One region of the Mesorhizobium sp. P2_D6 genome, then DNA from elsewhere that is predicted to be linked to it. Evidence: riboswitches for the same ligand, from Rfam matches in the RefSeq annotation. Region 1 holds a riboswitch; each other region holds the start of a gene.
The links. Region 1 has a riboswitch for thiamine pyrophosphate ahead of thiB (thiamine ABC transporter substrate binding subunit). Riboswitches for the same ligand answer to the same signal wherever they lie in the genome.
Positions count from the first base shown of each region.

Region 2: another riboswitch for thiamine pyrophosphate. It lies ahead of thiC (phosphomethylpyrimidine synthase ThiC); the one in region 1 lies ahead of thiB (thiamine ABC transporter substrate binding subunit).
Region 3: another riboswitch for thiamine pyrophosphate. It lies ahead of AC1D1L_RS20410 (YkoF family thiamine/hydroxymethylpyrimidine-binding protein); the one in region 1 lies ahead of thiB (thiamine ABC transporter substrate binding subunit).

Region 1 covers NZ_JBFUEG010000004.1:116,416-126,969, reverse strand. Annotated here, with positions in the region: gene AC1D1L_RS10240 (ABC-F family ATP-binding cassette domain-containing protein) at 1-1,408, opposite strand, end outside; gene AC1D1L_RS10235 (thiamine diphosphokinase) at 1,410-2,069, opposite strand; TPP riboswitch at 2,252-2,368, shown strand; gene thiB (thiamine ABC transporter substrate binding subunit) at 2,413-3,420, shown strand; gene thiP (thiamine/thiamine pyrophosphate ABC transporter permease) at 3,653-5,251, shown strand; gene thiQ (thiamine ABC transporter ATP-binding protein) at 5,260-6,012, shown strand; gene AC1D1L_RS10215 (M48 family metalloprotease) at 6,349-7,755, shown strand; gene AC1D1L_RS10210 (caspase family protein) at 7,816-10,182, opposite strand; gene AC1D1L_RS10205 (RNA polymerase factor sigma-32) at 10,349-10,554, opposite strand, start outside.
Region 2 covers NZ_JBFUEG010000014.1:33,214-43,767, reverse strand. Annotated here, with positions in the region: gene AC1D1L_RS24850 (phosphomannomutase) at 1-1,027, opposite strand, end outside; partial or broken gene AC1D1L_RS24845 (hypothetical protein) at 1,536-1,643, shown strand; gene AC1D1L_RS24840 (hypothetical protein) at 1,733-2,116, shown strand; gene queC (7-cyano-7-deazaguanine synthase QueC) at 2,530-3,228, shown strand; gene queD (6-carboxytetrahydropterin synthase QueD) at 3,228-3,584, shown strand; gene queE (7-carboxy-7-deazaguanine synthase QueE) at 3,581-4,318, shown strand; gene AC1D1L_RS24820 (hypothetical protein) at 4,333-4,569, shown strand; TPP riboswitch at 4,598-4,714, shown strand; gene thiC (phosphomethylpyrimidine synthase ThiC) at 4,818-6,653, shown strand; gene thiO (glycine oxidase ThiO) at 6,650-7,651, shown strand; gene thiS (sulfur carrier protein ThiS) at 7,620-7,817, shown strand; gene AC1D1L_RS24800 (thiazole synthase) at 7,819-8,592, shown strand; gene AC1D1L_RS24795 (thiamine phosphate synthase) at 8,589-9,194, shown strand; gene AC1D1L_RS24790 (hydroxymethylpyrimidine/phosphomethylpyrimidine kinase) at 9,185-9,955, shown strand; gene AC1D1L_RS24785 (LLM class flavin-dependent oxidoreductase) at 10,216-10,554, opposite strand, start outside.
Region 3 covers NZ_JBFUEG010000009.1:135,433-145,986, reverse strand. Annotated here, with positions in the region: gene AC1D1L_RS20495 (sensor histidine kinase) at 1-277, opposite strand, end outside; gene AC1D1L_RS20490 (hypothetical protein) at 558-755, shown strand; gene AC1D1L_RS20485 (excalibur calcium-binding domain-containing protein) at 704-826, shown strand; gene dinB (DNA polymerase IV) at 830-2,071, opposite strand; gene AC1D1L_RS20475 (hypothetical protein) at 2,300-2,536, shown strand; gene AC1D1L_RS20470 (hypothetical protein) at 2,983-3,723, shown strand; gene AC1D1L_RS20465 (hypothetical protein) at 3,915-4,322, shown strand; gene AC1D1L_RS20460 (hypothetical protein) at 4,601-4,822, shown strand; gene AC1D1L_RS20455 (hypothetical protein) at 4,955-5,104, opposite strand; gene AC1D1L_RS20450 (PRC-barrel domain containing protein) at 5,207-5,491, opposite strand; gene AC1D1L_RS20445 (hypothetical protein) at 5,588-5,860, opposite strand; gene AC1D1L_RS20440 (hypothetical protein) at 6,018-6,317, shown strand; gene AC1D1L_RS20435 (DUF982 domain-containing protein) at 6,333-6,641, opposite strand; gene AC1D1L_RS20430 (DUF1236 domain-containing protein) at 6,854-7,183, shown strand; gene AC1D1L_RS20425 (hypothetical protein) at 7,274-7,477, shown strand; gene AC1D1L_RS20420 (DUF2934 domain-containing protein) at 7,571-7,810, shown strand; gene AC1D1L_RS20415 (hypothetical protein) at 7,940-8,305, opposite strand; TPP riboswitch at 8,500-8,612, shown strand; gene AC1D1L_RS20410 (YkoF family thiamine/hydroxymethylpyrimidine-binding protein) at 8,603-9,211, shown strand; gene AC1D1L_RS20405 (ABC transporter permease) at 9,468-10,304, shown strand; gene AC1D1L_RS20400 (ABC transporter ATP-binding protein) at 10,301-10,554, shown strand, end outside.

The sequences.
Region 1 (10,554 bases):
TGGTGACGGTGCGGTCGAGGAAGTCGCGGTCGTGGCTGACCAGGATGACTGTGCCGGCAAAACCGGCGACCAGTTCCTGCAACAGTTCCAGCGTCTCCATGTCGAGATCGTTGGTCGGCTCATCAAGCACCAGAAGGTTCGCCGGCCGCGCCAAAACGCGCGCCAAGAGCAGACGCGCCCGCTCGCCGCCGGACAGCTCGCGCACCGGCGTCCGCGCCTGTTCCGGCTTGAACAGGAAATCCTTCATGTAGGAAACGACATGGCGCTGCTCGCCATTGATGACGAGGTTTTCGCCGCGCCCGTCGGTGAGATATTGCGCCAGCGTCTCGGCCGGATCGACCGACTCGCGCTTCTGGTCGAGCGTGGCGATTTCAAGATTGGTGCCGAGCCGCACCGAGCCGGCATCGGGCTTCATCTCGCCGGTCAGCATCTTCAGCAGCGTCGTCTTGCCGGCGCCGTTCGGTCCGACCAGGCCGACGCGATCGCCGCGCTGGATGCGGGTCGAGAAACCCTTGACCACCGTGAGGTCGCCAAAGCTCTTCTCGACGTTCTTCGCCTCAATCACCAGTTTGCCGGATTCGGCGGCGTCGCTGGCCACCATGGTGGCCGAGCCTTCGGCGCCGCGATGGCCGCGAAAGCGCTGACGCATGGTCTGTAATTCGCCGAGCCGGCGCATGTTGCGCTTGCGCCGCGCCGTCACGCCATAGCGTAGCCAGTGCTCCTCGCGCACGATCTGCCGGCCAAGCTTGTGCTGCTCGCGCTCTTCCTCTTCCAACACAAGGTCGCGCCATTCCTCGAAATGGCTAAAGCCCTTGTCGAGGCGGCGGGTCTGGCCGCGGTCGAGCCAGACGGTAGCGCGCGAGACGCGTTCGAGGAAGCGACGGTCGTGCGAGATGACGATCAGCGCCGACGAGGTGCGGACAAGCTCCTCTTCCAGCCATTCGATGACAGACAGATCGAGATGGTTGGTCGGCTCATCAAGCAGCAGAATATCAGGCTCCGGCGCCATCACACGAGCAAGTGCTGCGCGACGCGCCTCGCCGCCGGAGAGATCGTTGGGGTTCTCCGTACCGGCGAGACCGAGATGCTCCATCAGATAGGTGGCGCGGTAGGGATCGTCGGCCGGCCCAAGCCCGGCCTCGACATAGGCGCGCACATTGGCAAAGCCATCCATGTCGGGCATTTGCGGGAGATAGCGCACCGTTGCCGAAGGCTGGCGGAAGACTTCGCCGTCCTGCGGCTCGATCAACCCGGCGGCAATCTTCAGCAGCGTCGACTTGCCGGAGCCATTGCGGCCGACGAGCGCAATCTTGTCGCCGGCGGACGCGGTGAGTTCAGCGCCGTCGAGCAGCGGCGTGCCGCCGAAGGTCAGTCTTATCCCGTCGAGGTTGAGAAGGGGCGGGGCCATGTCAGCTTTCAGGCAAGGGATAGGGATGAGCGAGCAGCAGCGCGCGGCCATGGCCGAGCGCGATTTCGAGCCGGCCCCCGGTCTTCTCTGACTTGACCTCGTTGGAGATGGTGAGCGACGAGCCGAAGGCAACCTCGACATGGTCGAGCGGCCATTTGGCGCCGGACACGGTGAGGCCCGAAAGATCGGAAAAGCCGAGCACGGAAAACAACGTGCCGTCGGCGTAGTCGAAGCCGGCCTTGCCCGGCAGCAAGGGCACCCCCTCCTGCGCGCCGCTGGTCAACAGCACTTTCGTGCCGGTCTCGGCCAGCCGCAGGCTGAGCGCCAGATGAAGGTACGCATGGTCGGCGCGCTTGCCACCGAAAGCGCCGGCCAGCACCAGGTTGGTGGCGCCGCGCTCCAGTGCGGCGGCGATGGCCAGCTCCCCGTCGGTCTTATCCTTTTCGGGCGGAAATACCTGGCGCGGCACGGCGGCGAGATCGGCGGGAAGGTCCGCGGGCACGGAATCGAAGTCGCCCACCCAAAGCTCCGGCATCAGGCCGAGCATCCGGGCATGGCCGATGCCGGCGTCGGCGGCGATGACGCGCGTGCCTTCGACCTGGCGGTCGAGCCGCGGCGTGCGGATGAGATCGCCGCCAAGCAGGATGGTGAATGTGCTCATATCCGGTGGCCCTTACCAGCCCCGCCGGCGAAACGGAAGGCCGAGCCTTGGCTAGCTTTTTGTTGGAGCATGATCTCAGGACAAAACGGTTCCCGTTCGTCCGAGAAACCGGTTCCCACTTTTCGGATCATGCTCTGGCAAAGTTCCGCTTGCGTGGCACCTTGGCCGGCCCTATGTGTCGAAACGCTCTAACGGGGTGCCGAACGCGATGTTTTCGCGGGTCGGCTGAGAGGCAGTCTCGCCAACCCGCTGAACCTGATCCGGTTTGTACCGGCGGAGGGATTAGACGCTTCGGACAGACCGACGCCTCAATTCCTTTCAAACACGAATGAAGGAGGTGCCGATGCGCATGTTTTTGTCCCGTCTTGTCCCAGCCCTGGGTCTTGCTTTTTTGCTTCTCGCCGTGCCTGCGTCCGCGCAGGAAAAACTCACCGTCTACACCTATGAGAGTTTCACTGCCGATTGGGGCCCGGGTCCTGCGGTGAAGAAGGAATTCGAGGCCGAATGCGGCTGCAGCGTCGACTTCGTCTCGGTCGCCGACGGCGTTGCGCTGCTCAATCGCGTCAAGCTCGAAGGGGCCTCGACCAAGGCCGATATCGTGCTTGGTCTCGACACCAACCTCACCGCCGAGGCCAAGGCCTCCGGCCTGTTTGTCCCGCATGGCGCGGTGGCTGAAAACAGCGTGCCGGGCGGCTGGAGAGACGATGTTTTCGTCCCCTTCGACTATGGCTATTTCGCCGTCGTCTACGACACTGAGAAGCTGAAGACCCCGCCGAAGAGCCTGAAGGAATTGGTCGAAGGCGCTGCCGCCGACAAGATCGTCATCCAGGATCCGCGCACGTCGACGCCGGGTCTTGGCCTGCTGCTGTGGGTCAAGTCGGTCTATGGCGACAAGGCGCCAGAGGCCTGGGCGAAGCTCAAGCCTAAGGTACTGACGGTGACGCCCGGCTGGAGCGAGGCCTATGGCCTGTTCACCAAGGGCGAGGCGCCCATGGTGCTGTCCTACACGACGTCGCCGGCCTACCACATGGTGGCCGAGAACACCGAGCGCTATCAGGCGGCGTCCTTCGAGGAAGGCGAATATCTGCAGATCGAGGTCGCCGGCATTACCACCACGGGCGCGAAAAACCCGCTGGCGGCAAAGTTCCTGGCCTTCATGACCGGGCCGAAATTCCAGGACGTAATTCCCGAGACCAACTGGATGTTCCCGGCAGGCAAGACCGACAAGCCGCTCAATCCGGCCTTCGACAAACTGGTCAAGCCGGCGAAGACGCTGCTGTTCAGCCCGGAAGAGGTTGCGGCCAACCGCAAGGCTTGGGTGGATGAGTGGCTGGCGGTGATGAGCAAGTAGCTTTGGCTGGATAATCGGAAGATGACCGCTCTACGACGCCCCCCTCTGTCCTGCCGGACATCTCCCCCACGAGGGGGGAGATTGGGTGTCGCCTCGGCTTTCGCCAACCTCCAACGTTTTGAGCGGAGCGCGGAAACTGCTGATCTCCCCCCTCGTGGGGGAGATGTCCGGCAGGACAGAGGGGGGCGCGAAGAAACGCGACGCCCGCTAAAGATCTTTTGGGCGGTCCGGCGTGCAACGCTCTGACCCCCGCATCGCCGCCGGCATCGTTGCGCTCGGCGCAATAGCGCTGCTGATCGGCGGCGCCTTTGCCGGCCTCATCCTCGAAGGCGCGCACGACCTCCGCGGTGCTGCGTCCGCCTTCGATCTCTATCTCCTGCGCGTCGTCCGCTTCACGCTCTGGCAAGCAGTGCTTTCGACGCTGCTTTCCGTCGTACCGGCGCTCTTCGTCGCCCGTGCTCTGTCGCGGCATCCGCGCTTCTTTGGCCGCGGTTTCATCCTGCAACTGTTCACCGTGCCGCTGGCACTGCCGGCCATTGTCGCGGCACTGGGCATACTGGCGCTCTATGGCCGGGCCGGCTACTTCGCCGGGGTCGCCGGCCAAAGCTGGCCCGATATCTATGGCCTCTCGGGCATCCTCGTCGCTCATGTCTTCTTCAATCTGCCGCTGGCAACACGGCTGTTCCTTGAGGCACTGGGCACGGTGCCTGCTGATCAATGGCGGCTGGCAAGCCAGCTCGGCATGGGGGCGAGACCAGCCTTCCGGCTGATCGAATGGCCGGTGCTGCGATCGGCTTTGCCGGGCGTCGCCGGCCTTGTCTTCATGCTTTGCATCACCTCCTTCACCATCGTGCTCATCCTCGGCGGCGGGCCGGCGGCGACGACGCTGGAGGTCGCCATCTACCAAGCGCTGCGCTTCGATTTCGATCCCGCGCGGGCAGTTACACTGACAGTGCTGCAAATTGCCCTGACCTTTGCCGTCGTGCTGGCGCTGACGCGGCTTGGCGCCAATGTGACCGGGGATGCGAACCTGCCTGTGGCGCCGCGCCGCTATCTCTCGGCCGGCCCGGTCGAAACGGCGCTCAACGCGGCCCTGATCGTGCTCGCCTTGCTGTTCGTCGCCGGGCCGATGGCGGCAACCGTCGCATCCGGCCTTGGCGCCGATCTCAGCCGGCTGGCTGGCGAGAGCGCGGTGCGCCAGGCGACGCTGACCAGCGCCATTCTCGGCCTGCTGGCGGCGTTGCTTTCGGTGGTGCTGTCGCTGTCGCTGATCATGGCGCGCCGGGCGCTGTCCCTGCACCGCCGTGGCAGCGCTCGCCCGCTTCTCGAGCACGCCACGGACACCGGCGCCGGTTTTGTCCTCGTCGTGCCGCCCATCGTCATCGGCGCCGGCTGGTTCCTTTTGTTGCGGACGGTCAGCGACGTCTTTGCCATCGCGCCCGTCATGGTCGTCACCGTCAACGGAGTGATGGCGATGCCCTTTGCCATCCGCGCCATGCGCCCCACCTATGACGCGGCGAGCGAGCGCCACGAAAAGCTGTGCGCGCAGCTCGGCATTTCGGGCTGGAGCCGGCTGTGGCTGATCGACTGGCCGTCGCTGCGACGGCCGCTGGCCACCGGCTTTGCCTTCGCCATGGCGCTGTCGCTCGGCGATCTTGGTGTCATCGCGCTGTTCGGCAGCGATTCGGTGCAGACCTTGCCCTATCTCCTCTTGGCGCGCATGGGCAGCTACCGCACAGCCGACGCCGCCGGGCTGGCTTTGCTGCTCGGGGCGGTCTGCCTGGCTCTGGTGGTCGCCGCGGATTGGTTGGGACGAGGAGAAAAATCGTGACTTCCGCCATGGAAAAAGGCGCGGTCGTGCGGCTGGACAAGGTCTCGTTCAGCTATGGCGAGGCGCCGTTCCTGTTCGATGTCGAGTTCACTGCCTCGAAAATCACCGCCATCATGGGGGCGAGCGGTTCGGGAAAGTCGACCCTGCTCAACCTTGTGGCCGGCTTCGAGACGCCGCAATCCGGCAGCGTGCTGATCGGCGGCGCCGATGTTGGCGCTTCCGCGCCTTCGGCGCGCCCGGTCTCGATGGTGTTCCAGGAGAACAACCTCTTTGCCCATCTCTCGGTGGAAAAGAACGTCGGGCTCGGCCGCTCGCCCTCGCTTAGCCTGACGCAAACCGATCGCGCGGCCATCGCGGAGGCGCTCGCGCGTGTCGGCCTTGCCGGCAAGGAAAAGCGGCTGCCGCGCGAGCTCTCCGGCGGTGAAAGACAGCGGGTGGCGCTCGCCCGCGTGCTGGTGCGCGACCGGCCGGTCCTGTTGCTCGACGAGCCGTTCGCTTCGCTCGGACCCGCGCTGCGCGACGACATGCTCGACCTCGTGGCCGGCGTCCATGCCGAGCGGGCTATGACGGTGTTGTTCGTCACGCATCAGCCGGAAGACGCGCGCCGCATCGGAGAGCAGATGGTTTTTCTGGACAATGGCAGCGTTGCCTCAACGGGATCTGCCGCCGATTTTTTCGACGGCACTGGTCCTGAAGCGTTTCGGCGCTATATCGGCGCAAGTTCGGGCGGATCACGCGATATTGCCCGGAAGCGGACATAATTTACGACCAAACCGGCTACAGGTGATGTGGCGCTTGCTTGCCATGGTCCAACTGATGTGGCTAGGTCCGCCTAAGTATTGGTCCGGCACGAGCCGTGATTTGCCCCCTACAGCGCCGCATCCATCCGGGTGTGTAAAACGCTGTAGGTTTTTTGATTTGTGCAGGATTGCCACCGAAAAATTCGATTTTCGCTGGCGCGGACTCCTGGGTCCAGGTCATGCGCCGAGAACTGAAGGGACGCCGTGCTGTCGACCGGCACTGACACTTTGAGACGCAGACCGCTGGCGCGCTTCCTGGCGCTGGCCGGCCTTGCCGTGGCGCTGGCCAGTTGCCAGATGTTCACGCCTCCGGAAGTGCAGGAATCCGGCTTCCAGCCTTCCGACAAGCCGATCACGGTCGACAATGTCGCCGCCAACAGCAAGCTCGCCGAACTGGCGAAGGCGCAGCACCCGCGCATCCTTGCCACCTATGGCGGCGAATATTCCGATCCCAAGCTCGAGCGCATGGTGGCCAAGGTCGTCGGCAGCCTGACCGTGGTGTCGGCCAATCCGACCCAGACCTATCGCATCACCATCCTCAATTCGCCCAACGTCAACGCCTTCGCGCTGCCGGGCGGCTATCTTTACGTCACTCGCGGCCTGCTGGCGCTGGCCAATGATTCGGCCGAGCTCGCCGCCGTCATCGCGCATGAGATGGGCCACGTCACCGCCAACCATGGCCTGCAGCGCCAGCAGCTCGAGGCCGAGGAAGGCCTGGCGACCAAGGTGGTCTCCGATGTGCTCGGCGACAGCCCGACCGCCAAGGCGGCCTTGATCCGCGGCAAGCTCAGGCTGGCGCAGTTCTCGCGCAACCAGGAGCTGGAGGCCGACGCCATCGGCATCAAGTCGATCGGCGAAGCCGGCTACGATCCCTATGCCGCCGGCCGCTTCCTGCAGTCGATGTCGGCCTATACCGATTTCCGCTCGATCAGCGGCGCCACCGATGCCAGCCTCGACTTCCTGGCCACGCACCCCAACACGCCGCAGCGTATCGATCTGGCGCAGCGCCACGCCCGCCAGTTCGGTGCGCCGGGCGTCGGCACGCGCGACCGCGATTCCTTCCTGGCTGGCATTGACGGCCTGCTCTACGGCGACACGCCGGAAGAAGGCTATGTGCGCGGCCAGACCTTCCTGCATCCGGGGCTCGGCGTATCGTTCACCGTGCCGGACGGTTTCATCATCGACAATACGGCCGCAGCGGTGACGGCGACCGGGCCGGGCGACATGGCGATCCGCTTCGACGGCGTGTCGATCGACAAGGATCGTGCGCTGACCGACTATATCAGAAGCGGCTGGGTGGCCGGTCTCGACGAGACCAGCGTGCGCCAGGAGACGATCAACGGCAATGAGGCGGCGACCGCGCATGCCGGCGCCGACGGCTGGCAGTTCGACATTGCGGTGATCCGCGCCGGCGGCCAGGTCTACCGGCTGTTGACGGCGGCGCCCTCGGCAAGCACCACGCTCGATCCGGTGGCGCGTTCGGTCAGCGGCTCGTTCCGTATCCTGAGTGCTGCCGAGAAGGCGGCGCTGAAGCCACTGCACATCCGTGTCGTTACCGTTCAGGCTGGCCAGACCATGGGATCGCTGTCGGCGCAGATGGTCGGCGTCGACCGCAAGCTCGATCTGTTCAGGGTGCTCAACGCGATGTCGCCGGGCGCCTCGGTTTCGGCCGGCGACAAGGTCAAGATCGTTACGGACAAGTAGCAGCGCAGCCGGTTCGATAGTGTCTGCGCGTGCGATGTAGAGTTGAGATCACTGCCACTCTCAGAGATTGCTGTCGGTGTCAGTGTTAGTATCGGTACCGCTGTCGCCATCGGTGCCTTCGCTACTGGTGTTCTCGCCATCACCGGAATGTGCAGAACGGTGCTCGGAACCATCACCGTTGTTGCCGCTCCAGGCCATTCGGCCGGTTTGCAGCACGGGTTTGGCCGGGGTTGCCGCGGCTGTCCGCTTGCCTGGTTTTGGGGCCTTCGGTCTTGGCGCGGGTATGGGAACCACCTTTATTTTCGTGATGATTTTCGGGGGCCGGACCTTGCACGCCGGAATCGCCAAGGCGACCCGCTTCGGAGTGCTGAGAACACCCAGGGAATAGATCTCTTGCCGCTCCATCCCGGCTCTGAAGAATGCGAGCGCGCGGTCCGGATCAGCCGGAACACCATTGCGACCTTCCATGAAGATCGATGCGAGATCGTTCATGGCATCGATATGCCCCATCGCCGCAGATTTGAGCAGAAAGTCCAATCCCTTGGCGGTATCGCGCTGGACGCCTCGGCCATTGAACAGGGTGCGTCCCCACGCGGCCATGGCGTAGGGGTCACCTTTTTCGGATGCTTCTGAGTAGAGGCGGTTGGCCTGTTCGGGATCCACTGCCGTCCCTATTCCCGACGAGACGATGGAGCCGAGCGCGAAAGCCGCGCGAACATATCCCTTGTCGGCGGCCTGCTGGATTGCCTGCCTGGCCTCATTGACCTTGCCCGAGGCCAGCAACGCCCGTCCGAGTTGGTAACGGAAGCGGGCAATGTCCGGATAGGCCTTCACCGAGGCCTGGCAGAGTTCAACCGCGTCGTCGCCAATCTCGTTCGCCAGCCGGCCCGGAACAACGCCTTGCAGGTCGAGAGGCTCGCCCGCCGCTCGATCGCAGGGATCGACGCTTGGTGACAGCTTCAGCATCGCCTGCTTGGATGCGTTGTCGGCACGGATCTGAAAGCCGATCTCGACCGGCGTCGCGGAGCCGATCTGCGCCTCGTAGCGCAACTTGTCGACATCGTCGGCCATCAGGCTCGATTGAGGCGACAGGATGCGGTCCGGCAGGGACAGCGTCCCGGTTGCCGGATAGCTTGCAAGCTCCAGGCTGATCGATGGATCCTTGGTCGGGAAATCCAGCTTGAGCGGGATCGGGCCGACGCCGACGGGAATTTCGATGTCGTGGTTTTCGATCGCCTCGGCGGCGTCAGCGACACGAATGCCGCGCTCAACCACCTGCTGCTTGTGCTCGGCCGCGAGCGAGGCCACGAGCTGCTCGCCCTCGGCGCCCGCGCCGTTTCTGATCCGCAACAGCAGAACGCCCTGGGATTCGCCGCCCCACTCGTTGTGCGTGGTGTAGGCCAGCGTTTCCACCTGTTCCTGCCCACCCGCCAATGCGGGGGCGTCCATGCGCAGACGCGGCAGGTCGGTGCCCTCGATCCTTTCGCCCATGGCCAAGAGCTTGCCATCAAGCGTCAGCCGTCCGAGTGCCGGCAGGCTTTCGATGCTGACGCTGATCGCGCCACCATCGACGTCTACTGGCGCCGGCAGATCCAGCGCGACTGGCCCGATGCCGGACGGCACGATTTTCTCCAGCACCGGCGGCAGCGCCGGGCGGTTGGCGCGGGGCATCAGAAAGACATCGTCGAGAAGCGAGGAATTTTCCCATGGAACCTGCTTGCCACCGGTTGCCTTGACCACATCGCGGCGCACGGCGGCCATGACAGCCCTGATCTCCTGGTTCGGCGCCAACGCGCGACGGGAGAAGGCGGAGGAAAACGGGCTGAGATTGCCGCTCCCGTCATAGGCAACGGCTCCCGGCTCGGTGGCAAAGGCGATCAGCGCGTTCTCTGAACCCTTCACCTGCGCCAACCCGCTACCGCTGGCGACGATCAGCTGGTCGCGAAGCCAATAGTTCTTACGCGGAAAAGGATTGTTGCGGCAGGCGTCGAGGATGATCACCTGGATTTTCGATTTCGAGCGCAACTGCTGCAACATGTCGTCGAGCTTGATTGCCTGGACTTCCACGTCGGCCGCATCCTTAAGCGTGGCGTCGACCGGGATGAGAAAGTTCTCGCCGCCGATCTGGAAGCCGTGACCCGAATAATAGACCACGGCGAGATCAGCGCCGTCGGCCGCCGCGAGATAGGTGCGGAAACGCATCTCGAACTGAAGCCTGGTCAAATCCTTGGCGACGAAAACGTCGAAGCCGGCCGTCCGGAACGTGCTTGCGATGTCTCCGGCGTCCTTGTCCGGGTTCTTGAGCGCCGGAAGCTCCCGGTATTCGGAATTGCCGATCACAAAAGCAACCTTTCGATCGGCACTAGCCTCGAAAGTCGTCAGGGTCACAAGGATCAAAGCTGCAAGAAACACGCAGAGTCGCGACATGGCAAAATCCTCATCCGCTATGATCTGGTGAACCCCAACAGACACCCTGCAGCTCAGCAGGTCTGTTAAAGAATTCACAATCTGCGAATGAGAGGCGAGGAAATCTGATGTGCTGGCCTTATGTGCTGATCGGAAAATATCTTAATACTGCTGCCAACCGGGAATTTCAGGCTGCCTGCGTCTGAAATTCCGGGTTCTGCTTGACCAGCGCGACCTTCAGCTTTTCCATGGCGCGGGCCTCGATCTGGCGGACACGCTCCTTGGAAATGCCGAGCGTCTCGCCGAGCGCTTCCAGCGTAGCGCCCTCGTCGGTCAGCCGGCGTTCCTCGATGATCCTGAGTTCGCGGGCATTGAGCGCGCCAAGCGCTGCTC
Region 2 (10,554 bases), on a different contig from region 1:
TCGGCAGTGCAGTCAATGTCTTCCCATTCACCACACAATCCGAGCCCAGCAGAACACCACCATTGGCCTCAAAGCCGACGATGACGCCGCCGGCGCCGTGTAATGCTTCCATTGCTTCAATGACAAATGGAGACCCGACTTTCGTCCTCTGGACCGCGAAACCAAAGGCCTTCGAAATTCCCGAATTGGAGGTCACTGGCGTCACGATCGTGTCTGCCTTCAGGAAAAGAGCCGTTGCAAGCCCAACCAGGTCGCCGCGAAGAAGATCGCCATTTTCATCAGCGATGAGTGGCCGATCAGCGTCCGCATCGGTCGACACGATGGCATCGAGACCGAATTCGCGGACCCACTTCTTCAATTTTGCAATTGTTGCTGTGTCTACGGCTTCGGTATCGACAGGTACGAAGGTCCCGGTTTTCCCGATGGCGACCACGCTGGCACCGAGCGATTGAAGAACCTGTATCAACAGTTCCGCCGCGACCGAACTGTGCTGATAGACACCAAGTCTCATGCCGGAAAGTGAGCCCGGCTCCAGCATGTCATGGGCGCGCTCTCGATAAGAGGCGATCGCTTCTTCACGGTGCATAGGCCACGTCGTTCCCGGACAAGCTGGTGGTAAGCAATACGCATTTGATCTTTCGGCTACAAAGCGCGTAATCGCGGCCTCATCCGCCTTGCTGATTTCACCATTCGGGCCATAGAATTTGATGCCATTGCGATCGGCTGGAATGTGCGACCCGGTGACCATAAGAGCCGCCGCGCCGTGTTTGCATGCATATAGTGCCAGGGCAGGCGTGGGTATGGTGCCGCAATCGATCGGCTGGAAACCATTTGCGGCCAACGCCGCCATGCAATTGTTGGCTATCGCCTGACTGCTGTCACGTAGGTCGCGGCCTATGAAGACCGAACTATTCGGCTGAACCCGGCTGGAAATCAAACGCCAAGCGAAAGCTTCGGTATAAAGTCCGCTGGCCTTGCCGACCAATTCCGAAGCCAAACCTCGAACGCCGCTTGACCCGAATTTCATGATTTCGCTTTGCTAGTGGACAGGCAGGGTGGGGTAATGTTGCAATGGGCTAGTACTTTCTACTGCAAGCGCCATCGTTCTCAGGCACCTGCTGTTCAGGTATGCGGTCTCTACAACACGGTGTGGCGTAAGGACCCCTCAGAGTTCCGCCGAACAGCAGGGCATCCACTGGCACAGGGGCATCCACAGTTCTCCTTCTAATGGTATCTTTTGGCGCGCTCATCTAATGATCAAGGAAGTGGAGTGATCGATCGGTGCCTCCCGGTATTTCGCTATGCAGCATCATGACAGGTCCGTAAACTTGGTTGTTTGGATGGAACGCATCCATGGCATGGATAAGGCTAGAAAGCCGTCTCGATCAGCGCAATGGAACCCTGTGATTCTTGGGTAATGGATTAAGGTCAGCCAGAGCGCTCGCCGACCATGGCGTCGCCTAGGGCGCTGGACCCAAGCAGGAACCGATGCTTGGATCAGTTGGGGCGACGATCAGCGCCGACAATGTCTTGCCTTGCGACGCCTTCAGAAAGTTGTTTCTGGAATTGCGTTCGATCAAGGCCCAGCGCAAAACCTTGATGCAGTCGTCGCCGCCGCAATCTTCGCCTTCGGCTTTGTCTACATCCATCCGTTCGAGGACGGAAACGGCCGCATTCACCGCTACCTGATCCACCACCTCCTTGCCATGCACCGCTTCAATCGCCGGGAGTGGTGTTTCCCGTCTCGGCCGCGATCCTGGACCAGATCGACGAGTACAGGCGCGTGCTGGAGAGCAATTCGAAGCGCCTTCTGCCATTGGTCGAATGGGAACCGACGCCGCAATTCAACGTCCGGGTGCTGAATGACACCGGGGATTTCTACCGATACTTCGATGCAACCCCGCACGCCGAATTTCTTTATGCCTGCCTTCGGCGGACGATCGAACGGTACCTTCCTTACGAAACAGCTTTTCTGCAGCGCTACGATCAATTCCGGCAACAGGTGAATGCCTTTATCGACACGCCCAAGCGGCTGATCGATCTGCTCTTCCGTTTCCTTAACCAGAATGGTGGCTCCTATCGAGCCGCGCCCTCGGAAAGGAATTCCCGGCTCTGACCAATGACGAAGCGCGGGCGGCTCGAGGCGATCTATGCGCAGACCAGAAAACGGCAAAGCACGCGGCAGAAGCCTTTCCCTGGGACTGCCGGTCGACCCTTGCGTTAGCGCCGAAACTCGGGACGTCAAGTTCTGGGGCAAACCGGACAAGCCGAAGGTGTGTCGGGAATGCTGCTGCGCCACGGCAGTGATTTCTGCATTATCTATACGCCTATATACGCAGTGCCGGCGTCAGCACCCCAGCGGTCGAAGATACGCGACAAGTCGCGTGCAAGTCATCTTGGGGACGCTGACAACAAGGTACGTGCGCTCAATCGCGTCCACCCCATTCACAAAACCGGCTCCGTGGAGTAGTGGGAACGCAGAGAAATCTCCGGTCGCAGCCTTACCCGGTCAAAACAAGGATTCAAACCATGAATGCCCTCGTCATCTGCTCCGGCGGATTGGACTCTGTTTCGCTCGCTCACAAGGTGGCGACCGAGCAGAAACTCATTGGCCTGCTTTCGTTCGATTACGGCCAGAGGCACAAAAAGGAACTCGGCTTTGCCGCTATCTGCGCCAAGCGGCTGGCTGTTCCGCACCAGATCGTCGATATCCGCGATGTTGGCCGGAACCTGAGCGGCTCGGCGCTGACTGATAATGTGGACGTGCCCGACGGGCACTATGCCGAAGACTCCATGAGGATCACGGTGGTGCCGAATAGGAACGCCATCATGCTGGCCATCGCCTTCGGGGTTGCCGCCGCGAAGAAGGCCGATGCGGTGGCCACTGCCGTCCACGGCGGAGATCATTTCATCTATCCCGATTGCCGGCCCGCTTTTATCGACGCCTTTCAGACGATGCAGAACCATGCCCTCGCAGGCTACGCCGATATCCGCCTGTACGCTCCGTATGTGAATATGTCGAAGGCCGACATCGTCAGCGAGGGGGCAAAGTACGCCACACCGTTCGAGGCGACGTGGTCCTGCTACAAGGGCGGTGCACGTCATTGCGGTCGCTGCGGGACATGCGTCGAACGGCGCGAAGCATTCGATCTGGCCGGCATCACCGACCCGACAGATTATGAGGACGCAGACTTCTGGCTCCACGCTATCCAGACAAGGAGCGCGTGATGTTCCGCATTACCAAAGAGTTCCACTTCTCGGCCTCGCATCAGCTCACCTCCTTGCCACCAGATCATCAGTGCGCACGTCTGCACGGCCACAACTACATCGTCGTAGTGGAGCTTTCAGGTGGCGAACTGGACGAACACGGCTTTGTGCGCGACTACCAAGATCTGGCGGCGTTCAAGCACTACATCGATGGGACGTTCGACCATCGGCATCTTAACGACGTGCTGGGGCATGACCATGCCACAGCGGAATGTCTGGCCAGGCACTTCTACGACTGGTGCAAGGTGCGGCTACCCGAAACCTCCGCCGTGCGGGTGAGCGAGACGCCGAAAACCTGGGCGGAATACCGACCATGACTTGCGCGTTGCATCCCGGAATCCGGGTGAGCGAGATTTTTGGGCCGACCATTCAGGGCGAAGGCGTGCTGATCGGCTTGCCGACGGTGTTCGTAAGAACCGGGGGGTGCGATTATCGCTGTTCCTGGTGCGACAGCCTGCATGCGGTGGACCGTCGCTTCCGCCATGATTGGGAGATGATGTCTCCCGACGCGGTTTGGCAAAAGGTCATTGCGCTTTCCGGCGGTCAGCCCGTGATGGTATCGCTGTCGGGCGGCAATCCGGCCATCCAGCCGCTTAGCCAGTTGATCGACCGCGGGCATGGTGAGGGCTACCGTTTTGCATTGGAAACCCAAGGCTCGGTGTCTAAGCAATGGTTCGCGGATCTCGACGTGCTGGTACTAAGCCCCAAGCCGCCCTCAAGCGAAATGACGACAGATTGGGCCGCGTTCGACGCCTGCTTAGAGGCGGCGCAGTATAAGCCGCAGATGGCGCTCAAGCTCGTTGTCTTCGACGATGATGACTATGCCTATGCCAAAGACGCCGCGGCGCGCTACCCGCAATTACCCGTCTATCTGCAGCCCGGCAATCACACGCCGCCGCGTCCCGGCGACGAAGACGCGTTCATCGACATGGCCGGTGTGATGAGGCGCATGGAATGGCTGGTTGAAAAGGTGACCCGTGACAGGTGGTTCGAGGCGCGTGTACTGCCGCAGCTTCATGTTCTGCTCTGGGGAAACAAACGGGGCGTCTAGCCGAAGGGGAAGGATTGCCGACGACGCGCAAGACAGACATCTATAGCAATCTCACCCAACTGGGCGGCAGCAGCGTCGTTCCGGAAAGCCCCGAAAACACCGTGCTGGAAAAGGGACCGAATCCGCATGAGGGCTCGCCTTATTGGGGGCGCTTCACCGCTCGTCTGGGCGTGACTTGCTCTCGATACTACCATGCTTTTCCGCTGGATTTGATTGGTCGCCGATCATCGCCGCGGGCCGAATGCACTTGACAAAACAGCGCCGGCCCGTTCAATTCGACGCATTCACCAGGGGAGTCCCGGCAAGGGGCTGAGATACTGCTGGCTTTCGCGGCGCAGTGACCCGTTGAACCTGATCCAGTTCATACTGGCGTAGGGACGGTGTAAGCGCTTGGCGGGAGTTTACGCCCGAGGTCCTGTTGCGGCAGGTCGACCAAAGCGTCTTTTCATCCTTCCGGCACAGAACTGGGTCTCCAATGCATGAGCAAAGGAGCCTCAAGATGAATGCCCTCACCCCAGCCGTCTCGACGGGACCGCTACCTGCCTCACGGAAAATCCACAAGTCCGGCGTCCTCTATCCGCACATCAAAGTGCCGATGCGCGAAATCTCCGTCCATCCGACGGCGGGCGAACCGCCCGTCATCGTCTACGATCCATCAGGCCCCTATACCGACCCGACAGTCGAAACCAGCATCGAAAAAGGCCTCGCCCGGCTTCGCCATGAATGGATTACGGCGCGTGGCGATGTCGAAGCCTATGACGGCCGCCATGTCCGGCCGGAAGACAATGGATTCGCCGCAGGCGAGCGCCTGACGCCGGAATTTCCCATTCGCAACCGGCCGCTCAAGGCCAAGCAGGGCAAGGCGGTGACCCAGCTTGCCTATGCGCGCGCCGGCATCATCACGCCCGAAATGGAGTTCGTCGCCATCCGCGAGAACCTCGGCCGCGAGATCCTGCGTGGCAAACTTGAGCGCGACGGCGAGGCCTTAGGCGCCGAGATCCCCGACTTCGTCACGCCGGAATTCGTGCGCGACGAGGTGGCGCGCGGGCGGGCGATCATTCCCGCCAACATCAACCACCCAGAGAGCGAACCGATGGTCATCGGCCGCAATTTCCTGGTGAAGATCAACGCCAATATCGGAAACTCGGCGGTCACCTCCTCGATGGCCGAGGAAGTGGAAAAAATGGTCTGGGCGATCCGCTGGGGAGCCGACACAGTGATGGACCTGTCGACCGGCCGCAACATCCACAACATCCGCGACTGGATCGTGCGCAATGCACCGGTGCCGATCGGCACGGTGCCGCTTTATCAGGCGCTCGAAAAGGTCAACGGCATTGCCGAGGATCTGAGCTGGGAGGTCTACCGAGACACGCTGATCGAACAGGCCGAACAGGGCGTCGATTATTTCACCATCCATGCCGGCGTGCGGCTGCACTACATCCCGCTGACCGTTGACCGGGTCACGGGCATCGTCTCGCGCGGCGGCTCGATCATGGCCAAATGGTGCCTGCACCATCACCGGGAAAGCTTCCTTTACGAGCATTTCGCCGAAATCTGCGACATCTGCCGCGCCTATGACGTGTCCTTTTCGCTCGGCGACGGCCTTCGCCCGGGCTCCATCGCCGATGCCAACGACGCGGCGCAATTCGCCGAGTTGGAGACGCTCGGCGAGCTGACGCAGATTGCCTGGGCCAAGGATTGCCAGGTGATGATCGAGGGGCCCGGCCACGTGCCAATGCACAAGATCAAGCAGAACATGGAGAAGCAGCTCGCTGTCTGCGGCGAGGCCCCGTTCTATACGCTAGGACCGCTGACGACCGACATCGCGCCGGGCTATGACCACATCACCTCAGGTATCGGCGCCGCCATGATCGGCTGGTTCGGCACCGCCATGCTCTGCTACGTCACGCCCAAGGAGCATCTCGGCCTTCCCGATCGCAACGACGTCAAGATTGGCGTGATCACCTACAAGATAGCCGCTCATGCCGCCGACCTGGCTAAGGGGCATCCGGCGGCGAAAGTCAGGGATGATGCCCTTTCCCGCGCGCGCTTCGAATTCCGCTGGGAGGACCAATTCAACCTGTCGCTCGATCCCGAAACCGCGCGATCCTTCCACGACCAGACCTTGCCCAAGGAGGCGCACAAGCTGGCACATTTCTGCTCGATGTGCGGGCCGAAATTCTGCTCCATGCGCATTTCCCACGACATCCGCGCCGAGGCACAGAAGGAAGGCATGGCGGCGATGGCGGCGAAATACCGCGAGGGCGGCGATCTCTACGTGCCGGCGGACGAGACCGGCACACCGCTGGTGCCGGAGGCGCATGAGCGGTCATGAGGGTGCTGGTCAAAGGGGCCGGCGTCGCCGGCCTCACCGTCGCCTTCGAACTCGCCACGCGCGGCGCGGCGGTGACAGTTGCTGAGACAAGACATGGCCTCGGCGGCGATGCGTCGTGGTTCGCCGGCGGCATGCTGGCGCCATGGTGCGAGCGCGAAAGCGCCGAGCAACCGGTGCTGGATCTCGGACGCGATGCCGCCGACTGGTGGGAGGCGGCAACGCCCGGGCAGGTGACGCGGGCCGGAACACTGGTCGTGGCCGCGCCGCGCGATGCGGGCGAACTCGACCGGTTCGCCAGCCGCACGTCGGGTCATCGGCGCGTCGATGAGGATGAAATCGCGTTGCTCGAGCCTGACCTCGCCGGCCGCTTCCGCCGCGGACTGCTCTTCTCCGACGAAGCCCATCTCGACCCGCGCCAGGCGATGGCGGCACTTCATGACAGGCTGGCGGCGATGGGAGTCGAATTCCACTTCTGCGCCGATGCCCCGGCTGTTTCCGGGTTCGGTCGTCAAATCGACTGCACGGGAATGTCCGCCGTCGATGGAAGGCTGCGTGGCGTTCGTGGCGAGATGCTGATCCTGCGTACGCCTGATGTCTCGCTGTCGCGCCCGGTCCGCCTGCTTCATCCGCGCTTTCCGCTCTATATGGTGCCACGCACCGACCACCGTTTCATGATCGGCGCGACGATGATCGAGAGCCAGTCCACTGGACCTGTCACGGCTCGTTCAATGATGGAGCTTTTGGGGGCCGCCTATGCCCTCCATCCGGCATTCGGCGAAGCTGACATCATTGAGACCGGCGTCGGCATTCGCCCGGCCTTTCCAGACAACCTGCCGCGTGTCGAGGCATGTGGAAGCACCGTCGCGATCAACGGGCTTTATCGCCATGGCTTTCTTCTCGCGCCCGCCATGGCGCGCCAGGCGGCCGACCTGGTTTTCAATCATGACGGAACTAAGGAGCTAGCTCATGAAACTGTTGGTCAACGGCGAAGCGCATGAGGTTGCCGCCAACACCCTGGCCGAGCTGCTTGCCGCGCTCGACTATGAGGGCGATTGGCTGGCGACCGCCGTCAACAGCGACCTCGTGCACAAAGCCAACCGGGCGGAATTCCGGTTGAGCGACGGCGATCGGATCGAAATCCTTTCGCCGATGCAGGGAGGCTAGCATGTTCGAGCTTCTCGGGACGACGCTTCCTTCCCGCCTGCTTCTCGGCACCGCGCAATATCCTTCGCCGGCCATCCTTGCCGATGCGGTCAAGGCATCGGGCACGTCGGTGGTGACCGTCTCGCTGCGCCGTGAGACGGCAGGCGGTCGGGCCGGCGAGAAATTCTGGTCGTTGATCCGCTCGCTGGGCGTCAGAATCCTGCCCAATACTGCTGGCTGTCATTCCGTCAAGGAAGCGGTGACCACTGCGAAAATGGCGCGCGACGTCTTCGGCACGAGCTGGATCAAGCTCGAAGTGATCGGCAACCACGACACGCTGCAACCGGACGTGTTCGGCCTGGTCGAAGCCGCCCGCATCCTGTGCGAGGACGGTTTTGATGTATTCCCCTATACCACCGATGACCTTGTCGTCGCCGAGCGGCTGCTGGAGGGGGGCTGCAAGGTCTTGATGCCGTGGTGCGCACCAATCGGTTCCGCCCTCGGGCCGGTCAACGTGATGACACTGCGTTCGATGCGCGGCCATCTCCCTGGCGTCCCGCTGATCGTGGATGCGGGGCTCGGACGGCCGTCGCACGCGGCCACCGTCATGGAACTCGGCTTTGACGCCGTGCTCCTGAATACGGCGGTCGCCAAGGCGGCCGATCCGGTCGGCATGGCCCGTGCGTTCGGCAAGGCGGTCGCCGCCGGTCGCGAAGCCTTCATTTCGGGAATGCTTGAACCGCGTGACGTCGCCGTGCCATCGACACCGACATTCGGCAGGGCAGTTTTTTCATGAAGCTCGATCCCTTCTATCTGATCGTCGAAAGTGCAGCCTGGATCGATCGGCTGGTGCCGCTCGGCGTCAAGCTGGTGCAGCTTCGCATCAAGACCATGGGCGAAGCCGGATTGCGCGCTGAGATCCGCACAGCGAAGGCCTTGTGCGCTCGATACGGGTGCCAGCTCATCATCAATGATTACTGGCAACTGGCCATCGAGGAAGGCTGCGACTTCGTTCATCTCGGTCAGGAGGATATGCAAACCGCCGACCGTTCGCGGATTCGGGTAGCCGGCGTGAGGCTCGGACTGAGCACGCATGATGGTGTCGAACTGGACACGGCGATGGCCGCCGAGCCTGACTATATCGCGCTTGGGCCCATCTACCCGACCATCCTGAAGAAGATGAAATGGGCGCCGCAGGGGCTCGAACGGATCAGAGAGTGGAAGCATCGGGTAGCGCCAATCCCATTGGTCGCGATTGGCGGTCTCAACCCTGACAGGCTCGACGGAGTTTTCGCGGCTGACGCCGACAGCGCGGCGGTGGTCACCGACATCACGCTGAATGCCGATCCCGAAGGGCGCACACGAGAATGGATCGAAAAGACGGAGCGATGGCGCTGAGGCGAGAACCCCATGTGCTTGTCGTTGGCGGGTCGGACTCCAGCGGTGGAGCTGGAATTGCCCGCGATATAGAAACGGTTTCCGCCTTCGGGCTGCGCAGTTGTCTTGCCATCACCGCCGTGACAGTCCAGACGCACTCGGCTGTCGAGCACGTCAAGCTTGTGCCGTCGGAGCTTGTCGCCGCTCAGATGCGCGCCGCGTTCGCTGCCAACGCTGTCGCGGCCGTCAAGATAGGCATGATTGGGACATCGGCGGCTGTTGAGGCAGTCGGCGCTGTTTTGGTCAACTGCCAAGTGCCTGTGGTACTCGACCCGGTCCTGGCCTCTACCTCGGGACGCAATCTGCTGGCGGACGATGCCATTAATATGCTGCGCCACGATCTGATGCCGATCTGCCGGCTTGTAACGCCTAACCTGGTCGAGCTGGCTGCGTTTACCGGCTCGTCACCGGCCGCGGACGAAGAAGGGGCTTGTCGTCAGGCTGAAGAGCTATCGAGGACGGTGAGGACCGCCGTACTCGTCAAGGGCGGCCATGCACAAGGAACCCGTTGCGTCGACGTGCTTTTGCAGCCGAACCAACCTGCAGTTCGGTTCGAGGCGCCCCGCTTGCCGCGTGGGATGCGCGGAACGGGTTGCATGATGGCCAGCGCAGTCGCCGCCTCGCTTGCTCTTGGAGCGTCGCTGGAAGCGAGCGTGCGCCAAGCCAAGCAACATGTTTTCGATGCGCTTGCCGGATCGAAGGACATCGGGCCGATAAGCTGATCGGGCCGAACGTATCCAACGCTCCGATCAAGTCTGGCAGGCGATCGTGGGTCTACTTCTAGGACATGAAGGCCCTATCCGAGGGGTGAAAATGCGGCATACACGGTCGCTTTCGCCCATGAACAACACGCCGCTTTGAGAAGGAGCCGCATGCCTCTGTGCCAACAGGTTGATGGGTCATCCGAAACCCGCACCTAGTCGTCGCTAGCGACCGCATGCCGCTTGGCACGTTGTTGGGTGAGCGAACGTTCGAACCGGGGTTAGCCAACTCGAGCCATAATTGCGGATTGAATCGCCGTTGCGGTATATAGGGAAGCATCTAACGACAGATTCCCAAACGCCGGTTGACAAAGGAGGTAGTTTGCACCTGCCGCTTCCAGCTGATCAAGAAGAGCTTGTCCCGCAGAAGCTGCCGTTCCTACTACGCACAATTCCTTCTCGATTGCTGCATCGAAGGTCAGCGGCAGGTTTGGTGGAGACGGCATGCCATTGAGATCATAAAGGAATTTAAAGCTCTTTAGCCACCGTTCGTAAGCAGGTGCGGCGAGTGAACGTGCATCTGTTTCAGAACGCCCAATCACGACCATGCGGAGCAATCC
Region 3 (10,554 bases), on a different contig from region 1:
GCTCGAACACCTTGCCGATCAGCGTCGTATCCTTGGCGTAGAGGATCGTGCCGTCGCGCCGCCACAGCTTGAACGACGCTAGCCGCTTGCCGAGTGCACCCTGGTCGAGCGTCTCGTCGAGCGCCCGCTTGACGGTATCGTCGAGCTCGCGGCTTTTGCGCATGTCGGGCAATAGCGGCGCGATCACGCTGTCGACATAGAGCGCCGTGGTCGCGGCGGAATTGCGCATGACGCCTTGCCGAATTTGCGAGGTCACCCACAGGCCGACCACCAGCATCACCACCAGCAGCCCGATACCGCCGGCAATGAGGAACTGCAGGGCCAGCGACAGTCTGCCCCAACGCCGCAAGAACTCTCCCAGGAAAACCCCAAGTAATCGCACGTCCTGCCTTTCTCGACCCAGGCCTGTTATAGAGGCAGTGCAGCGTTTGCGACATTGCCTGTGCAACTTTTTGCGCCATTGAAAGTTTTGGCTGCCAAGGATGATGCTCCTGCCGTTCCTGCGTTGGCCGATGCATCGCCGCCACGGCAGGTCGGGCAGGTTGAGATGGCTGGCCATGCTGGCTCCATTCATCCTGTTGTTCGGCTACATCGTTTCCGGCTTCCTGGGCGTTCGGTTCGACTCGCCCTGGGCCGTGCTCAGGCACCTTGCGGCATTCCGAACTGTAGCACTGCCCGTGCCGTCGGGCTGGCCCCTGCGCATATGGGAGAACCGGGCTACTGGCCGACGCACGACGTCGACCATGACGGCATAGCTTGCGAGCCCTGGAATGGGGCAAACGCGAGCGGCGTCAAGGTGCATCGCTATTGGCGCACCGGCCGATAGTTTTCACAGCTCCTTTTCCGCCAGTTCGCGGAAGGCGTCGGGGACCGAGCGCCGGGCTTCCAGCGCCACCGCGCCATAGCCGGCCGCCTCTCTGCCAAAGCGCTGGCGGATCTTGTCGATGGCACGGTCGGCGCCAAAGCGCGCCAGGCCCTTTTTGCTGCCGGGCCGCTGCTTCTCGTCATCGAGGCCGAGCGGCAGCTCGAGCTGCAGCTCGGCACTTTCTTCCAGCTGCGACACCGAGATCGCCAGCAGCGAGATGGTCTTCTCCCGAGGGTTGGCGGCCAGCACGCCGCGCACCAGTTCCTCGGCGATTTCGGCCAGCATCCCGGTCGCCGAAATCGGCTGATCGAGCGTCACCGAGCGCGTGACCGCGTGCAGATCGGCGAAACGCACCCGCACCGTCACTGTGCGGCCGGGCCGCGATTTTGCCCTGAGCCGGCTGGCGACCCGGTCTGCCAGATGCAGAAGAACAGGTCCGAACACATGGGCCTCGGCCGGCCGCTTGCCGAGCGCCGACTGGGCGCCGGCCGAATGCGCCCGCCGGTGCGTCTCGAGTTTTCGCGGATCTCGGTTCCACGCCAGCGATGCCAGCTTCTCGCCGGCGGCGGGGCCGAGCAGTCGGCGCAACGCGCCGCTGTGGGTCTTGGCCAACTGGCCGATGGTCTCGATGCCGATCTCGGCCAGCCGCGCTTTGGTCGCCGGGCCGACGCCCCACATCAACCCGACCGGCAGGTCGTGCAGGAAGGCGAGCTCCGTTGCCGGATCGACCACCACCAGCCCGTCGGGCTTCGCCACTTGCGAGGCGATCTTGGCCAGATGCTTGGTGCGCGCCACGCCGATCGAGATCGGCAGGCCGAGCTCGGCCCGTACACGTCGCCGCACCGTGGCGGCGATCTCGGCCGGCGACCCGAACAGATGCGTGCAGCCGGCGACATCGGCAAAGGCCTCGTCGATGGAAATCCGCTCGACCAGCGGCGTGAAATCGTCGAGCACTTTTATCGCAGCGTCGCCCAGCCTCTGGTACTCGCCGAAATTTCCGCCGACAAAGATCAACTGCGGGCAAAGCTCCCGCGCGCGCCGTCCCGGCATCCCGCTGCGCACGCCAAAAACCCTGGCCTCGTAGGATGCGGCCAGCACGACACCGCCGCCGACGGCAATCGGCTTGCCCCTGAGCGACGGGTCGAGCAACTGCTCCACCGAGGCATAGAAGGCATCGAGATCCGCATGCAGGATGGTGGGTTCCATCCCGGCCGTTCCTTTGGGCGTTGCAGCATTAGCCGCGTCTGTTGCTAGGGTGGTTTTGACGAACAAATAGAGAACAAACAGGGTCCGCTGTCAAGCGCCGCGCTTACCTCCAGTGAATTCGCCGGAGATCCGGCCGTCGATTGATCTGCCTTGTCAGGGGCCGGGGGAACATTGTGTCTCGCCGCCGCGTTCATGGTCTCGTTGGGACACTGTTTCGTGGAGGCTGGTATGGGCCAGTTCGAGATGATCGACCTCGTCAGCGTCGTTGACGCCTGCACGAGCGATCGCGTTGCCGGGCACTGCGTGTCTATGGCCAAGGCGGTGGAAGAATTGCGGGTGCTGACTGGCGATTTCGTGTCGCCGGACGAGGCGGTGGCCAATGCCCTGTCTGCGGTGGCGCTGAGGCGCGGCTGCGCCGTGCTGTTCGACGAACAGCCGGGCGCCGATATCCTGCTGATGCCATAGGGCCCAATGCCGCAAGCGCCTGAAAGGCGATGCCTTCGGGGCGACAATCGACCATCACCGATGCTCCGAACGCGTGGGTGCCGGCCCTCAATCCATCCGCGTCGAAAGCGGGCTCTGCAGGTGCTCGCTCATGTCGAATCCGTATTCGACACCTGTTCGGCAAATCACCCGACGACGGTCTTGGTTGCGACCTAAGTATCGCAGCAATTAGGCCTAAGGTCTGATCAGTATAGGGCGTCAGTCGCGCAAAGGGCCGGTCCGCACGGCGGTGTTCATATTTATCTTTATATATCAATTATTTACAAGATTTTGTCCAACCTTTTGCCGGTCGATTATCGCGTACCGCAACCACATTTATCTAAAGTTTACTCCGTCGAATTAGCAAATTCTCACATGGCGCTGCTATAGCGAGTCGGCGGAGGTGGGCTATCCCCCGAGGAGGTATTATGACATCCCGAAAAACTCTTTTAGCGGCGCTTGCCGCGTTTGCGCTTCTGGCCTCTCCGGCCCTGGCTGGTGCTGGTGGCAACGGTAACGGTGGTGGCCACGGCCATGGTGGTGGCAACGGTGGCGGCAACGGCAATGGCGGCGGCAACAGCGGCAAATCCGGCAACAGCGCTTCGCATGGCAAATCGGCATCGGCTCATGCCGGCAAGAAGGCCTCGACCGACGACCAGGCTGTCGATGACGTCGAAGTCGCCGCGACGCCCAAGGAAAAGAACATCCACGCCAAGCTTGGCCGGCTGAACTCGCTGCAACGCAACATCAACGCCTATATGAACTCCAAGAGCAAGAAGTTCGCCGGCGTTCAGGCTTATGTGACGGCGTCGGCAGTTGCCAAGAACGCCCAAGCCGCGGTCGTAGCCGCTGATCAGGCGGTCCTCGACGCCCAGGCCGCGCTCGAAGCGCTGGAAGCGAAAGCGGCTGACCCGCTTACCCCGCCCGACGAGGTCCCGACCCAGGCCGATCTCGACGCAGCGCAGGCCGCGGTGGATGACGCCACTCAGGCGGCACTGGATGCCAAGGCTGCGGCCACCGAAGCTGCCGCCGACATCCCATCGCTCGATGACGCACTCGCCGATATGGCCAACAAGCCGGTCGACCCCGAGGTCACCGACTGGGCCAACGGCGTGCTTGCCGACAAGATCGACCAGATGGCCGCCAAGCTGGCTCCGGCAACGCCGTAAGCCGACCACGGCTGAAACGGCCCAATAGAACGACCATGCCGCCGGGTTCGCCCCGGCGGCTTTTTGACGGGCCGAGGGAACTGCCGGTCCTAGGGAAAAAGCGTTACTAACCCCAAGTACGGTATGGAAAATCTTCACTCCTAAGTGTAGCCTTCGCAATACTGGGGTAAACGGCATCGGGGGAGAACGACATGCCTAAGGTTTCAGAGCTCTTTTTCAAAACCGCCATCGTGTTCCTCATATTGGGAATTGCGGCCGGCCTGCAGATGGCCATCTCAGGCGATCACGGCGCCTTCCCGGCGCATGCGCATATCAACCTGCTGGGCTGGGTGACGAGCGCCATCTTCGGCGGTTACTACGCGCTCAATCCGCAAAAGGCGGCGCGCCGCATCGCCATGGTTCACTACTGGCTCTATACGGTTGGCGTGGTGATCATGCTGCCGGCGCTCTACGTGATGTTGCAGGGAAACCCGGCGATTGAGCCTGTCGTTGCCGGCGGCTCACTCATCGTCGCCGCTGCCGTTCTGGTCTTCGCTGTCGTGGTGTTCTCGCCAGAAACTGCGCGCTCGGTCTCCGGCGTGCCGTCGCCCTCTCGCTGACCGATCGCGCAACGCGATTGCAGTCCGACCTGCGTCGCTAACGGCGACGCGGGGATGGGGTGGCTTGACGGCCGCAGCCCCTGGTTGCGGCGCCAGTCACCGGTTCTAGACTCCCGGCCCTCCCGTATTATTTCGTGACCATTTTACGCTGGAACCTTCCCCAATACTGCGCGTTGCCGCGACTGTATTCGTGCTGCCTTATAAATAGGCAGCCATGGGTACAGCCAAGCGGGCAGAGGGCAAAACCAAGCATGGGTTGGGGGAGGAGCACGACGCCAATGTCGAAAAGAGAAATCGGAACGTCCGCCTCACTGGGCCGACGCGTTGCCGATCTGAAGGCCAGGATGCAAAATGCCAGGATTACCGAATACGAGATGCAGACCTTCCAGAAGGTCGCAGCCATTATGGGGGGTAGCGAAGGCTCCCTACGCCTCGACGCCGACGACCTGATCGCCGCGTCCTTCCTCACCGAAGCGCTAGGCGATTCCGCGTCGAACTGAAGGCCGCTCGCGCGCCCGTCGGCCTCAAGCGCCGACGATTGCCCGGCCGGCCGCCGTCGGTGCCGGAGCGTGCACGCAGCACACGCTCAGCGTCGGGCGACTGCTGCGCGCTGAAGAGGCCGGGGAGCGGTCTCAATGGCGCTTGAAATACTGGACTTCGCGTTCGTGTTTTTCGGCCGCCTCGCGGCTGTCGAAGGTGCCGAGGTTGCGTCGTCGCCCAGTCTTTTCATCGACCTTGCGCGAATAGAGGCGGTATTTCCCTGATTTGAGTTTTCTGATCATCGGTCTCTCCCTGATCACCAGAGCGCCGCTGAAGCCAAACCGCCAGGGCGCACCTGGCGTGCCTAACGAAGGGCCTGGCCGCAGCCGGACCCTTCGAAAATATCAGTCGCGATGCTCCGGCATCGCCTTGAGCTGGTCCTTGGTCCAACTGGTGACGGCGTGGACGTCGCCATCCTCGTCGCGCATGAAATCAAGCTGGCTGGTGGTGACCGCCACCGGCTTGGCGCCGATGCCAAGAAAGCCACCGACGTCGATAACGACCTGACTGCCATGCAGATGATCGACGGAACCGATCTTCTCGTCGTCAGGGCCATAGATGGTCGCGCCTTCCAGTATGTCGGGCGTCAGTTCCGTGCTGGCAAGTCGTGCGTGATTGGTATGATCCATGGCCGGTCTCCTCTGGGTTGGACAATTTCCTAACCAGCGAACAGACGAAGAGTTCCGGTAAAACGCCACGAAAGTCCGGTGCAGACTGCTTCGAGCCTACACCTCGTCGAAAGGACCACCGCGCCGCGCCGGGTCGCGACCAATGGCGGCTTCCTCGGCATCGTCGGGCAAGGCATCGTCACTGTCCTGATAGGGGTTGTCGTCATCTTCCGCAGGCAGGCCGCCTTCCTTCTCGACACCGGTGGTGTCCGGCAGGCTTTCTTCATCTGCCCCGTCGGGAAGGATCCTTGCGCCACGCAACGCATCCCAGTCTTGCTGGCGCGGCGTCGGGGCTTCCACTTCGTCGTTTGGTTTTCTACGCGGGTCCATAATTTTCTCCCTGGTCGGTGCCTGCATCGAGAAGGTGGAACTCGCCGCCGGCACGCAGGTTCCCGAAACCGGTCCACCTTGCTTGGGAACCACGGGGAACCATTGCCGCTGGGCTGCATTTGCCAAAAGGAAGACGATTCCAGACGGAGACCGGACAATGAAAATCTTTGTTTTCTTGCCGTGCGCACTGCTGGCACTTGCCGGCCCTGCCGCCGCGCAAGACAGCGACGAGGGTGCTCCTCCCGCGCCTTGCCAGGCGCAGCCCCAGGATGGCGGCCAGCAGCCGCCTCCCGCCGATGACGGCAATGGCAATTCGACCGCCGATCTTGGTTCTTGCGGCGGCGTGCTGCAGCCGCCGCCCAGCGGTGACCAGGGCATGACGCAGCCGCCGCCGGACCAGGGCAAAACACCGGTGATCAAGCCCGGCGAGGTGCCTGTGCAGCCACCGAAGCAATGATCTCGCTTGAGGTCTCTACAGTGTGGACCGGGGCCGGCCAGGTCCAGCCTTGGCCAGGCGCAGCGCCGTCACCGGATCAATGCCGGTCCAGGCAATGCCGGCCGCCTCGGTAAAGGCTGCGAAAGCCCGCCGCGCCTGGTCCTTGGTCACGTGTCCAGCCCTGGCCATTTCGCAGGCCCTCAGCGCCGTTTCGTAAATCTTGCCGCGCCTGGCGTGCGGCCATTCCCGAAGAAAATTCTGCATCTCGGCTAGCGTGGTGATGTCGCGTCGGAAGCCGGCGCCGACGGCAATTGCCACGGGACTTTGCAGCCGCATATCGTCCATTTTGAAAGTCTCCTGAGGGATCGTCCTTCAATGCGAATCATGCCGGTGCGGTTCCGGCAATAATGGCTGGTCGGGCCGATCAATTAGTCTCCACTTACGGAACAAGACCGTACGAGAGGCGTTTGCCTCCCGGAGCCCGCCATCGCGATTTGTGCTGTTTTCGCCTCGTGCGGGAACGCGGTGGAGCTCGCAAACAACGACAGGAGACGAAGATGAAAACCGTCCTTATTCCAGTAGTCGCCGGGCTCGCCATGATCGCAGGTCTCGGTGTTGCCGCGGCCGACGAGGTCATTGTGACGCAGCCGGCGCAGCAGCAGGTGATCATCACCCCCGAACAGCGCACGGTCGTGCACCAATACGTAAAAAAACATCCGCTGGCCTCGGTCAGTCTTCTCGGCGTCGAATTGAATGTCGGCTCCGCCTTGCCCGACACTGTCGAGCTGCAGGAGGTTCCTGACGTTCAGTACAGATACGCTGTGGTCGACAACCATACAGTGTTGGTCGATCCCAGCACGCGCAGGATCGTTGAGGTGGTCGAATAACGCTGGCCACAACTGACCGAACCACCAATACGGCCCTGTCGTTCATCCCAACAAGGGCGGCAGGGCCGAATGATGAAAGGAGCATTGCTCATGTTGCCGCATGTCGAGACCAACGTGGCGGCGTGTTGCGACAAGCTGTTGGCTGAGCGCAGCACCGCGCTGTTGTCGATGAAGGAAGCGATTGCGCTCTTGCGGGAGCGCACCGGCACGGATCGGTCGGATGCCGACCTCGCCGGGCTGATCACCAAGAAAGCGGCGCTGCTCGGCGTTGCGGTCGTTTCCGATCCGCGTTGAAAGCAGCTCGTCACTCAAGACGCCGGCTCAAATTTCGGCTAATGTTTTCGTGGAATCTGGACCTAACCATCGGACCCAACCACGGAGGCTTAAGTGACGGACGACAAACAGGACCGCATTCGCCAGCGCGCACATGAGATTTGGGAACAGGCCGGCCGCCCGGAAGGCGCGCATCAGGAGCACTGGGAACAGGCCACGGCCGAAATAGATGGTTCGGCCGCCAAACCGAAGAAGACGGCGAAGAAGGCTGCTGCGAAGCCCGTCAAGGCCGACGCCAAGCCCAAGGCTGCAAAGCCGGCGGCCGCAAAGTCCGGCAAGGCCAAGTCGAAATAGGCAAGGGCAGAATTCGCCTGGGCGGCCCCGTTCTGGACGTCGCCGTTCGGCCCGCCAGGGTCTCTTAACCTGACGAATTGCGCCTCCACGGGGAGCGCAATTCATTGTGTATGAAGACCGCGTGATACCCTATGACTCCCAGGCGTAACTCGACAGGGCAAAGCGGATACCGGCAGCTGTCATGACCAGTTCGCATTCGGTGATCTGGCGCAGGTGGCGCAGATAGCGCGCCACCGTCTGCGGCAGCCAGCCGGCGCAGGCTTCGACATAGGCGCGGCTGTGAACGAGCGTGCCGGTCGACAGCCTCTCGTCCTTCTCGGCAATCACTTTCAAATATTGGCGGATGAAACGAATATCGTCGGCGATGTCCTGGCTGGCCATTCGCCATGCTCCGGCAACGCGTTCGCGCTGGTCGAACGACAGGGGCGGCAGCAGCGGCAGTGACAACAGCGGGCGGGAGAGGTCGGCGAAGGCGCCATGGTTCGCTGTGCTCACGGAACTCCCCTTGTTGAAAGGAAATATCGTACTTTATGTACGACATTTCGTCAAGGATGACGCGTACAATTTGAACGAATTCAACTTTCGAAATGATGCGGATTTTCCTGAAGCCAAGAAACCTGGCCCAACACACTTCGCGATGACAGTCGAAAAAATACTCTTCCCCAATGCCTCGAACAGTGCTTTAACCCGCCCATCCACAGGGGTGCTCCGTACGGTCGGGGCTGAGATGAGGGCGGCAAGCCTTCGGACTCTAAAGCTGATCTGGATAATACCAGCGGAGCGAGGCGGGCGATGTTTTCCGGTGCACAGATTTCCCTTTATCCCATGACCGACGATTTCGTCGGCGTCATCCTTGGCGCGCTTGGCGCGCTCGATCCCTGGCGTGACCGGCTGAGGATCGAAACCGACGACATCTCGACGCTTCTGGTCGGGCCGCCCGAGGTGTTGTTTCCAGCCATGCGCGACCTGTTCGTGGCGGCCGCCAAAAGCGGCAAGCACTGCGTGCTTTCGGCTGCGGTTTCGCGCGGCTGTCCAGGTGAGCCCGACGATCCGATCTGCCGCTCCGACGAGATCGGCGGACCCGCCATTGCGCAGGACGAGCGCAAGGTCGCCGCGATCCGCGCCGTCCAGGCCACGCCATCGACCGACCAGCCGGTGGCGGCGCAGTTCTCGCTCTATGTGATGGGCACGGGCGACCATATGGACGAGATCTATGGCTGCATCGATTTCCTGAAGCAGTCCGGCGTCTTTGAACGCTCGAAGAACTTCTGCACCAAACTGCGTGGCGATGCCGGCGCGGTGTTTGCCACGCTGACTGAGGCCTTCTGCCGGTTCGGCCCGGGCGCCGGCCACGTCACCCTCGACATCACGATTTCGGCGAACAGCCCGAGCGCCGCCTGAGCCGCGGCTCAGGCGTCGTTCATCAAGGATATTTGCCGTGGCTGTTTCGTTCAACCCATCGCGTGGGGGAGATGCCTCCGACCCCTCAGTACAAAGAGGAGGGGAGCCATTGGCGATTGGCGAAGACCGCGATGCAAGTGAATCTCCCCCCTTGAGGGGGAGATGGCCGGCAGGCCAGAGGGGGTTCCAGCGCGTGGAGCGCCGACGCTCTTTTCGCATCGGCAAGGCGTGGGCGCTCTATGGCCGGCGACCCCCTCTGTCGCCTTCGGCGACATCTCCCCCTCAAGGGGGGAGATCAGCCGCCGCCATCGCCAAGGCCATCCCCGCAGCCATCTCTTTCACCCTGCTCCTCGCGGCCTGGGAGCTCTACGCCCGCTATGGTGGCGCAGCGCCCACCATACTGCCGGCGCCGTCGCGCGTGTTGCTGCAAGCCTGGGAGAATCGCGCTGCTCTTGCCGACAATACGCTTCCCACCATCCGCGCCACGCTTGCCGGCTTTGCCTGCTCGTTGGTGGCTGCTTTCGTGCTTTCGGCGCTGGTCGATTTTTTGACCCCGCTCCGCCGCGCGCTCTTCCCCCTGCTGATCGTCAGCCAGACCTTGCCGCTGGTCGCCATCGCGCCGCTCATCGTGCTGTGGTTCGGCTTCGGGCTGATGCCGAAAATCCTGCTCGTCGCACTCGTCACCTTCTTTCCGATGATGGTGGCGTTGGTCGAAGGCTACGCTGCAACGAGCAAGGAGATTGCCCAGATGCTCGCCGCCATGGGGGCAGGGCGCTGGCGCATCTTCTGGCTGGCGCGGTTGCCTTCGGCGCTGCCCTATTTCTTCGCCGGTTTGAGGATCTCGATTACTTACGCCGTGGTCGGCGCGATCTTCGCCGAATATGCGGGGGCGGCGAAGGGATTGGGCATCTATATGCTCAACGCCAAGAACAATTTCCGCCCCGATCTGGTGCTCGCAGCGGTCGCCGTCAGCGCGGCGCTCACGCTTGCTTTGTTCGGCCTTGCGGTGCTCATCCAGCGCCTCGCCATGCCCTGGGAAAATGCGGGGAGCGAGAGCCGCGGCGGCAAGCCTTCGGGAGAGAGCTCCCAATGACACGGCTCGAACTCCGCGATATCAGCAAAAGCTTCGGCGCGCTGGAGGTGCTCGCGGGCATTTCGCTTCATGTCGCGGCCGGCGAGTTCGTGTCCATCCTCGGCCCCTCCGGCGCCGGCAAGTCGACGCTGTTCCAACTGCTCACCGGTGCGCTGAAAGGCGAGGGCGACATGCGTTTCGACGGTGCGCCACTCGATGACCATGGTCGCCATTTCGCCTTCATGCCGCAGCGTGACGCGCTGATGCCGTG